DNA from 3 places in the Parviterribacter kavangonensis genome. Region 3 is predicted to be linked to each of the others. Evidence: riboswitches for the same ligand, from Rfam matches in the RefSeq annotation. Region 3 holds a riboswitch; each other region holds the start of a gene.
The links. A riboswitch is a leader RNA that binds a small molecule or an ion and turns the genes downstream of it on or off. The one in region 3 is predicted to bind cyclic di-AMP.
Positions count from the first base shown of each region.

Region 1: it holds a riboswitch for cyclic di-AMP, as region 3 does, so the genes downstream of both, AC1UE4_RS04625 (septal ring lytic transglycosylase RlpA family protein) here and AC1UE4_RS18640 (septal ring lytic transglycosylase RlpA family protein) in region 3, are expected to answer to the same signal.
Region 2: it holds a riboswitch for cyclic di-AMP, as region 3 does, so the genes downstream of both, AC1UE4_RS10850 (DEAD/DEAH box helicase family protein) here and AC1UE4_RS18640 (septal ring lytic transglycosylase RlpA family protein) in region 3, are expected to answer to the same signal.

Region 1 is NZ_JBXPJA010000001.1:913,369-916,627, forward strand. It holds gene AC1UE4_RS04620 (amidohydrolase family protein) at 271-1,395, shown strand; cyclic di-AMP (ydaO/yuaA leader) riboswitch at 1,444-1,619, shown strand; gene AC1UE4_RS04625 (septal ring lytic transglycosylase RlpA family protein) at 1,666-2,367, shown strand; gene dinB (DNA polymerase IV) at 2,398-3,259, shown strand, end outside.
Region 2 is NZ_JBXPJA010000001.1:2,111,716-2,114,974, reverse strand. It holds gene AC1UE4_RS10860 (cell wall-binding repeat-containing protein) at 1-1,041, opposite strand, end outside; gene AC1UE4_RS10855 (hypothetical protein) at 1,104-1,877, shown strand; cyclic di-AMP (ydaO/yuaA leader) riboswitch at 1,923-2,069, shown strand; gene AC1UE4_RS10850 (DEAD/DEAH box helicase family protein) at 2,104-2,634, shown strand; gene AC1UE4_RS10845 (PspA/IM30 family protein) at 2,690-3,259, shown strand, end outside.
Region 3 is NZ_JBXPJA010000002.1:583,331-586,589, forward strand. It holds gene AC1UE4_RS18635 (nucleotidyl cyclase domain-containing protein) at 1-1,041, shown strand, start outside; gene AC1UE4_RS18640 (septal ring lytic transglycosylase RlpA family protein) at 1,057-1,755, opposite strand; cyclic di-AMP (ydaO/yuaA leader) riboswitch at 1,748-1,903, opposite strand; gene AC1UE4_RS18645 (hypothetical protein) at 1,949-2,512, opposite strand; gene AC1UE4_RS18650 (sigma-70 family RNA polymerase sigma factor) at 2,895-3,259, shown strand, end outside.

The DNA.
Region 1 (3,259 bases), on a different contig from region 3:
CCAGTCGACGGTGATCTCGGTGGATTAGCACGGCGCGCGGGAGCGGGAAACGCAAGATCACCCGTGCCGAAGAGACCTCCTCGTGCGGCTCTCTAAATCGGGGTGCTCGCACTCCCGAGCGCTCGGCGAGGTCACTCACCGGGCGCTTCTCCGCAGGGCTAGCCACGTCAATCAGCGTCCACGGGACTTCCTGACGGTCTCGCCGCCGGAGAACTCCCCGGCGCCCTTCCGAACGAAGGGGGTAGGCGGCGGGCCGCTACGGTCCCGCGGGTGCCCGCGCCGACTGCACCCTGGGACGAGACGGTCCGCCCGTTCTACGACCGCGCACTCGCGGCGCTGCCGTCCGGCGTGCAGTGGTGGGACGCTCACACGCACATCGGCCACAACGACCCGGACGGGCTCGAGGCCGACCCGCCGGACATCCTCGCGAGCCTCGACCGCGGCGGCCATCACGGGGCGCTCGTGTTCCCGCTGCACGAGCCCGACGGCTACGGCGAGGCGAACGACATCGTCTTCAAGGCGGTCGCCGAGTCGGACGGCAGGCTGCGCGCGCTCGGGCGCGTGAACCCGAACCTCCCCGGCGCCGTCGACGAGGCGCGGCGCTGCCTGGAGAACGGCGCGGAGGGCTTCAAGCTCCACCCGCGCTCGGACCACTTCGGCCTGCCGCACCCCATCGTCGAAGAGGTCGTGAAGCTGGCGCACGAGGCCCGCGCGACCGTGCTCTTCCACGCCGGCCGCGGCATCCCGCGGCTGGGGGAGACGATCATCGAGCTGGCCCGCACGTACCCGGGGGCGCGGTTCATCCTCGCCCACGCCGGCATCAGCGACATCGGCTGGATCGGGCCGCCGGCGGCCGAGCTCGACAACGTCCTCTTCGACACCTCGTGGTGGCAGGCGGGCGACCTGCTGCAGCTGTACGCGACGGTCCCGCCCGGCCGCATCGTCTACGCGAGCGACGCGCCGTACGGCAGCGCGCTCTTCGCCGGCTACGCGTTCCTGCGCTGTGCGACCGCGCTCGGCCTCGAGGGCGACGCGCTCGCCGGCATCGCCGGCGGGACGCTCGAGCTCATCCTCGAGGGCGAGCCGGCGCCGGACCTCGGGCCTGCTCCGGGCATCGCGAAGCTCGGCGGCCGCGACCTCGGGTGGGAGCGGACCGCGAGCTACCTCTGCACCGCGTGCCACATGGCGTTCCGCGGCGGCGACCCGACCGAGCCGCTGTCGCTCGCGGCGCTCGCGTGCGAACGGTTGGATGGGAACGACGTCGCGCGCGCCATCCTCGAGCTGATCGACGGGACGTTCGACGTCATCGCGAGCGGCCCGCCACGCCTGTCCCAGGCGACGTATGGCGCGCTCGTCGGGCAGCTCCTTGCCGCAACTGCGGCGCACGGTGTGTGACGTACCGCACATGCAGTTCAATGGACCGACGTACAGTCCGAACGTAAGTTCGTAACGAAGCCGAACCGGCACGACCTGATCGTGCCGGGCGGGGGACCCACTGCCGGCGTGTTCGAAGAGAGCGCGACGGCCGGGGCGAATCGCCGGGTGCTCCCGGCGTAGCGGCCGCTCAAGACGGTCGCGAGCCCGACAGCTCACCTCGTAGGCAGCCAAAGACAGACGTGTCGCACCCGCCCGTCCGGAGGTGCGACGCAGGAGGTACGCACGACCGTGAGGCCGCAACTGACGCGCGCCCGCGCCGCCCTGGGCGCCGGCACGCTTGGAACGTTCATCGCCCTTGGCGCCACCGCCGCCGCCGGCCAGGAGCCCGCGCCCGCGCAGACGGCGCCGACCGCTGCTGCCGCCGCCGCACCGCGCGCGAACAGCACCTTCCAGATCACCCGTCATCGCCTGAACGTCCGCACCGGCCGCAGCGCCGTCGTCGCCGGCGTCCTGCGCCCCGGCGCCGCCGGCCGCATCGTGACGCTGCAGCGCCGTGGTCATCGACGCTGGGTCACCATCGACCGTGCGCGAACGTCGCGCTCGGGCCGGTTCGTGCTGCGCCGTGCGTTCCGCACCGCGTCGACCGCGCCCGTCCGCGTCCGCTTCGGCGGCGACGCCCGCACGCAGCCGGCCAAGCGCCGCATCGGTCGCCTGAGCGTCTTCCGTCCCGCGCTCGCGTCCTGGTACGGCCCGGGCCTCTACGGCAACAAGCTCGCCTGCGGCGGCACGCTCAGCTCCGGCACGATCGGCGTCGCGCACAAGAACCTCCCGTGCGGCACGAAGCTCGTGCTGCGCAAGGGCTCGCGCACCGTCCAGGCCCGCGTGATCGACCGCGGCCCGTACGTCGGCGCGCGCGAGTTCGACCTCACCCAGGCGACCAAGAACCGCCTCGGGTTCGGCTCGACCGGGACCGTCTGGGTCAGCCACTAGCCGTCCTCGGCCCGAACTACTGTTCGGGCCGTGTCCGCCGAGCGCCGCGTCGTCGCCCACTGCGACATCGACGCCTTCTACGCGTCGGTCGAGCTGCTGCGGCGGCCGGAGCTCGCGGGCAAGCCGCTCGTCGTCGCGGGCACCGGCCCGCGGTCGGTCGTGACGACCGCGTCCTACGAGGCGCGGAAGTTCGGGATCGACTCGGCCATGCCCGCCGCCCGGGCGCGCTCGCTGTGCCCGCAGGCGGTGTTCCTGCCGCCGGACTTCACGGCGTACCGCGCCAAGAGCAAGGAGGTCTGGGACCTCGTCCGCTCGCGCGTCGACCGCATCCAGCAGGTCGGCATCGACGAGGCCTACCTCGACGTCACCGGGTTCGAGAAGCCGATGCGCGTGCTGCGCGAGCTCGTCGCCGACCTCCACGAGACGACCGGCATGACGATGTCGGTCGGCGTCGGGCCGTCGCGGCTCGTCGCGAAGACCGTCAGCTCGACGTTCAAGCCGCGCGCGTTCGCCGCCCTCTCGCGCGAGCAGGCGTGCGAGCGCTTCGCCGGCGCCTCGACGCGGATCCTGCAGGGCGTCGGCCCGAAGACCGCGGAGCGCCTCGCCGAGGCCGGGTTCCACACGATCGGCGACCTGCAGCGCGCGGGGGAGGATCCGCTCGTCGCCCGCTTCGGGCAGCGGATGGGCCGCTACCTGTCGAGCCGCGCGTGGTTCCACGACGACTCGCCCGTGCAGGCGGTCGGCGCCGCGAAGTCGCGGTCGAACGAGACGACGTTCCCCGAGGACGTCGCCGACCACGGCGAGCTCGAGGCGACGCTGCGCCGGCTCGCCGAGGAGCTCTGCGCCGGCCTGCGCAGGAAGGAGGTCGCCGGCCGGAACATCGCGATCAAGG
Region 2 (3,259 bases), on a different contig from region 3:
CGGCTGGATGTCGAGCAGGTAGCTCTCGAGCGCGCGCGGCACCTTCGACGAGCCGTCGTGCAGCAGCAGCGGGCCGTACGTGCCGCTGGCCGACAGCGGCGACGCGGCGACCGCGTCCATCGGCCGCTTCGCGTCGACGAACACGAGCCCGTGCCCGGGGTCGATGACGCCCCAGCCGAACGCTCCGTCGAGGTAGCGCGCGAACGCGATCGAGTTGGCGGTGGCGTCGCCGCCCGTCCCGTCGATCCGCTTGACCGTTCCGAGCCGCCGCAACTGCTTCTCGACGCTCGCCGACACGATCTTCTCGTCGCCGAGCACGTAGATCTTCGGCTGCTGGTGGCGGCCGAGCGCCTGGCGCGTCGCGGGCGGGAGGCTGTCGCGCTCGGTGAAGAGGACCGGGTCGCCGGACTTCGCCGCGTAGCCCGCGGCGGGCACCGCGAGGTCGGGCCGGTCGGTACCGGTGACGACGACCGCGTCGCTCGTGCGCCCGCGCGCGGCCGAGAGGAATGCGTCGATCGCCGCCGCCTGCGCGATCCCGTTGCCGCCCTTCACGTCGCTGGACTTCAGGCCCTCCGGCTGCGCGACGTCGCCGATGCGGACGACCTGCGCGCCGCCCGCCGCGCGCGAGCCCGTCGGCGCGAGCGCGTCCAGAGCATCCTTCGTGGCGGCCGGGAGGTCGGTGCCGTCGGTGAGCAGCACCGGCGCGCCGATCGGCTGCGCCATCAGCGCCGCGGCCGCCACGCCGCCCTGCCAGTTGTCCCCGTCGACCAGGACGACCGCCTGCGGGCGGGTCTTCGACTCGGTGCCGGGGTACACGGCGCGCGCGACGGCGGCGGCCGTCGCGACCGGGTCCGCCGAGCCGACCCGCGTCGTGTTCTTCGTGGCGAACGCCGGGAAGCCGAGGTCCTGCGCGGCCTCCTTCTCCTCGCCCTTGACGCTCGCCTTCGGCGTGATCGGGTTGGCGTCGCCCGCGTCGTCGTCCTTCTTGCCGCAGCCGGCGAGGAGCGCGACGAGGGCGAGCAGGAGCAGTGGCCGGCGCACGCGGGACAACGTACTCGGCAGGCTTCCCACCCATCGTCGCTTCCGAACCGCCCCCGATCGAGATGCCGAGAGCCGTCGCGGCGCAGACGCGCGGTGGCGCGGTCCCGGCGCCCACCCTCTTCTACGACGCCCGCGAGGGCGACCGCGCGACGGCGGTCGAGGCGCTCACCGCCCGCGTCGCCGGCGACCGCATCGCGCTGCGCCCGCGCGTCGACCCCCTTCCCGACGTCGTCTACCGCCGCGTCGTCCGAGGCACCGACGGGCGGACGTGGACGCAGTTCTGGCTCCTCTACGCGGACAACCCGCAGGACCGCGGGATCCTGCGGACCGGGCGGCACGAGGGCGACTGGGAGCTCGTGCAGGTGGGCACCGGCCGCGGGCCCGCCGTGGCGACGTTCTCGCAGCACAAGTGGGCCGAGGCGTGCCCGTGGCGGGGCCGGATCTACGTGGCGAACGGCTCCCACGCCTCGTATCCGACCCCGGGCGAGCACGGCCGCCCGTGGCCAGATCCCGACGACGAGGCGCGCGGAGATGGACGCGTGGTCATGCCGTTGGTGCGCCAACTCGGGCCGTGGGTGCGCTGGCCGGGCAGATGGGGACGCGCCAAGGCGCGCTGGTGGAACCCGGCGGAAGCGTCGAGCCCGCGCGGCCCCGCCTTCCAGGACCGCGATCCCCCGACGGCATGGGCGGATCCGGCCGGGTTCCACGCGTCCGCACGCGCGTGCGGCAGCGGCGCGCCGCCTCTTCCCCTCGGCCTGCGGATGGGCGCCGCAACGCTGCTCGCGGCGCTTCTGGCGGCCGTCGCGCTCAAGGTGCACAGGCGCAAACCGATGTAACGGAGGACAACCGCGGCGCATGTTCTCGTGCAGATCGGGTACGGTGCCGCACCGATGCCGAATCCCTGGCAACAGGCCAGGGAGCGGGGGACCCACGTTGTTTGGGGCGAGTCGCGTCCAGAGTGACGCGAGGCGCAGGCTTTCTCAGCGCCAGCCCGTCAGCTAACCCCGCAGGCCGACGAGAGAGGTGTTGGTTTTGCGGGGTTCCCGCGTTGCTGCGTCCATCGTGAGCTGTGCCGTGCTGCTGGGGCTTGCCCCCGCCGCAGCGTCGGCTGCCAGCACCGGTGGCGCGACGTACAAGGATCCGGTCAAGGCGCAGCGCGCCACGTGGAACGGCGCGAAGGCGATCATCGGCAAGGACGGCCTCGCGGTCGCTCCCGCCGGCGCGCCGGCCGAGGTGCGCGAGGCGATCGCGTCGGCGAACCGCCTCATCGGCAAGCCCTACAAGTACGGTGGCGGCCACGCCAAGGTCGAGGACTTCGGCTACGACTGCTCCGGCACGGTCTCCTACGCGCTCATCGGCGCCGAGCTGCTGAAGTCGCCGCTCGACTCCGGCTCGTTCATGCGCTGGGGAGAGGCCGGCCCGGGCGAGTGGATCACCATCTACACGAACCCCGGTCACGCGTTCGTCGTCATCGCCGGGCTGCGGCTCGACACGAGCGCCGCGGGCGACCCGCGCGGCGGCAAGGGCCCCCGCTGGCGCCCGACGCTGCGCTCGACGCGCGGCTTCCGCGCGCGCCACCCCGAAGGCTTCTAGACCACCCGCAGGAACCCGCCGGAAGCCAGCGCCCGCGCGCTGGTACGGTGCCCGCATGCCCGGGATGAGCGGACGGTTCTCCACCATCGTCAAGGCGAAGGTCTCCAAGCTCCTCGATCGCGCCGAGGACCCGCAGGAGACCCTCGACTACTCGTACGAGAAGCAGCTCGAGCTGCTGCAGAACGTCAAGAAGGGCATCGCCGACGTGGTGACGTCCAAGAAGCGCCTGCAGATGCAGAGCGGCAAGCTCGAGCAGCAGGTCGTCAAGCTCGACACCCAGGCGCGCCAGGCGCTCGCCGCCGGGAACGAGGAGCTCGCGCGCGCGGCGCTCGAGCGCAAGCAGCTCGCGCAGACCGAGCTGCAGTCGCTCGACCAGCAGGTCGGCGAGCTCGAGGACCAGCAGCAACGGCTCGTCGAGAACGAGGCGAAGCTGCGCGCGAAGATCGAGGCCTTCCGCACCAAGAAGGAGGTCATCAAGGCGCAGTACTCCGCCGCCGAGGCCCAGGTGCAGATCTCCGAGGCCGCGACCGGCGTGGGCGAGCAGATGGCCGACGTGGGCCTCGCGATGCAGCGCGCGATGGACAAGACCGAGCAGATGCGCGCCCGCGCGTCGGCGGTCGAGGAG
Region 3 (3,259 bases):
GACGCACCGGCGGTCTGCTCCGCGGTCGTCGCGGCGCTCGGCAGCGACGAGGCGTTCGACCGGCTCGCACCGGGCGGCTCCCTCGCGCCGCTCGCCGCCGGCAGCGCCGCGCTTGCGGGCGCGCACGACGGCCTGACGGCGGTGACGTCGCTCGAGGCGCTGCGCGCGGTCGCCTGGGCCGAGCTCACCGCCGCCCTCGACCGCCCGTCGCCCGCCGAGGTCGCCGAGCTCGCCGACCGCCTCGCCGCGATCATCGCGCTCCTCACCACCGCGTCCCTCGCCACCGGAGACCCCACCGACCGCCTCCGCCCCGGAGACCGAGGCCCCCTCGCCGCGGTCCTCCGCCGCCACGACACCGCCCCGCCCGACGCCCAAGACTTCTCCCCGCGCGAAGACGCCGGGGAGCGGGAGGACCTCAGCGCGAGCGCGCGCGAAGACCTCTCCGCCGACGCCCCACCCGAGGACCTCGCCACGCCGGCGACGCCCCCCGACGATCTCTCTCCGGCCGGCCCCTCGGATCTCCTCCCGCCGGAGGACGCGGCTTCGGCGCCCGCGGTCGCGCGGCTTCACGACGCGAGCTCCTTCGGGCGCCGGGTCGCGCCGTGGACTGCGGCGATCGAGCGGCGTCTCGCGCGGCACAAGCAGGACGGGGTGCCGTTCGCGGTGCTGTGCCTCGAGGTGCTCGACGCCGACCGGCTGCTGCGCGCGGACACGGACGGGTCGGCGGCGGCGGCGCTCGAGGCGGCGGAGAGCGCCGCGCTCGCGGAGCTGCGGCCCGCGGACGCGCTCGTCCGCGAACGGATCGGCCGCTACTGGCTCACGGCGCCCGACACCGACGGGGCGGAGGCGCGGTCGCTCGCGCACCGGGTCGCCGCGCACGTCGAGTCCGTCTCCGAGCATCGCGGCGCGCCGCTGCAGCTCTGCGTCGGTCTCGCGACGTGCCCGTCCGACGGCGCCGAGGCGGTCGTCCTGGAAGCGCGCGCGGAGGAGAGCCTCTACGCCGCGCAGGCCGCCGGCGTGCGCGTCGATCCCGCGCGCTGAGCGCGCGGCGACGGCTCAGCGGCTCTTGCGGGCGCGGAGCGCCGAGGGCGGCGCGAGGACGCCGATGCGGCCGGTGCCGGTGACGCCGATGAGCTGCGCGGCCGCCTGCGTGAGGTCCCAGTCGCGGCCGGGGTGGAACGGGCCGCGGTCGATGACGGGGACCGTGGCGACCTTGCCCTTGTAGTAGACGTCGACGAGCGTCCCGCACGGAAGCGTCTTGTGCGCGACGCCGACGGTCCTGGTCGTCAGCCGGGTGCCGCAGGCCGTCTTGCGGCCGAAGAAGCCGGGGCCGTACCAGCTCGCGACCGCGGACCTGAAGATGGTGGTCGTCGCGACGAGCGGAGCGGACGCGGCGGAGGCGTTGGCGTCGGGCCGGTCGACCTGCGCGCGCAGCGTGAGCCGGCCGGGGACGGCGGTCTTCCACGTCGTCCGGAACGTGCCGTCCTGCGCGACGAGCGTCTCGGCGATGTCGGACCACGTTCCGTCGAACGTCCGCAGCTGGATGTGCACCGCGCGGCCGGCGTCCTCCGAGGTGGTGCGGCCCCTGATCGTCATCGTGCGATCGAGCATCGCGCCGGGGCGCACGTCGAGGTGCGGCCGGTCGATCGTCGCCTCGGCACCGCCAGTGGACGCCTCCTGCGCGAGGGCAGGCGAGGCGACGCCGAGCAGGAGCACGGCGGCAAGCGGCGCGATGTCGCGTAGGCGGTGAAGCATGAGCTGGTCGCCTACGGGGTGAGCTGACGGGCTCGCGCAGTGCGCTAGGACCCGAGTCGGATCCATTCGCCCCGGCGGACCTCGCGGTCCGCAGTGGTTCCCCCGCTCCCGCCGTCCGGAGACGGACGGGACTCGGCTGGCGGAGACCTTAGCGCGGGAGCGACGTGCGCGCGTCGCTCCCGCTGTGGTTCCGCTAGGGCTTCGGCAGGCGCGAGAGCAGGCCCTTGACGGCCTGGCCCGCGACCGCGGCGCCGAGCTGACCCAGCTCGCCAACCGCCTTCACGCCCGTCGTGACGATCTCGATGCCGCTCGGCGCGCCGCCGGCGTCCTGCTCGGTCGCCCAGCCGGCGGGCGGCGCCTGCTCGGGCTTCGAGGCCTGCGCCTTCGCGCGCGCGGCGCGCGACGACTTCGCCGACGAGATCGGCGTCGGCGGACCCGCCGCCTCGGCCTTCGCCGAAGCAAGCGCCTTCACCTCGGCCGTCGCCTTCTTGCGCGCGGGAGCCTTCGCCGCCGCCTTCCGCGCCGGAGCCTTCTTCGCGGAAGACGCGGCGCTCGACGACTTCGCCGACGAGGCCGCCGGCTTCTTCGCCGAAGACGCTGCGGGCTTGGGCTTCGCGGCGGTGGAAGGAGCCTTCGCCGACGACGCCGCGGGCTTCTTCGCGGCGGACGCCTTCGCCGCCGGCCTCTTCGCCGAAGACGCGCGCGTCGCGCGCGCGGAGGGCGCCTTCTTCGCCGGCTTCTTGGGGGTCTTCGTCACGCTCGCCGCGGAGGCGACCGCGTCCGCCGCAGCGGACGTTGCGTCGGCGTCCGCACCAGCGGCCGCGGACGCGCTACCGTCCGCGCCGCGGCTGCTCGCCGTGGGGCTGTCTCCCCGCTTCGCGCTGCGCCTCGTACGGCGCGCGCGGGGGAGGTTGGAGAGAACCTCGCGCTGAGTGTCGTCGGCCATCGGCCGATCATCGTGTCAGACGTTCAACAGAAGCGCCTCGACACCGACACGCTTGTTGACTTCGATCTTCGTACCTTCCAGACTGAGGCAGCCAGTTTCGGGCAGCTGCAGCGTTACCCTGCAGTAGGCGCGGAAAGGCTCCTCGGAGGAACTCCACGAGCACGGGTGACGAGCCCGGCGGAAACGGAACTTCATGTCAGTCGCAGATCTCCAGGAACTCGAAGAGGTCAAGAACCTCCTGGCGCGTGGCCAGGAGCTCGGCGTGCTCACGTTCGCGGACGTGAGTCAGGCCCTTGCCGAGCTCGACGTCGACGAGTCCGACGTCGAGGAGCTCCACAGCTTCATCGAGGCGTCCGAGATCGAGCTGGTCGAGGAGATCGACCCGGCGACCACCGCGGCGAACGCCGTCGAGCGCGCGCCCGACAAGCGCGGCGCCCGGCGCAAGTCCAAGGCGCAGGACATCTTCCGCCCGGACATGACCACCGACTCCCTTCAGCTCTTCCTGAAGGACATCGGCAAGGTCCGGCTCCTCACCGCGCAGGAGGAGGTCGACCTCGC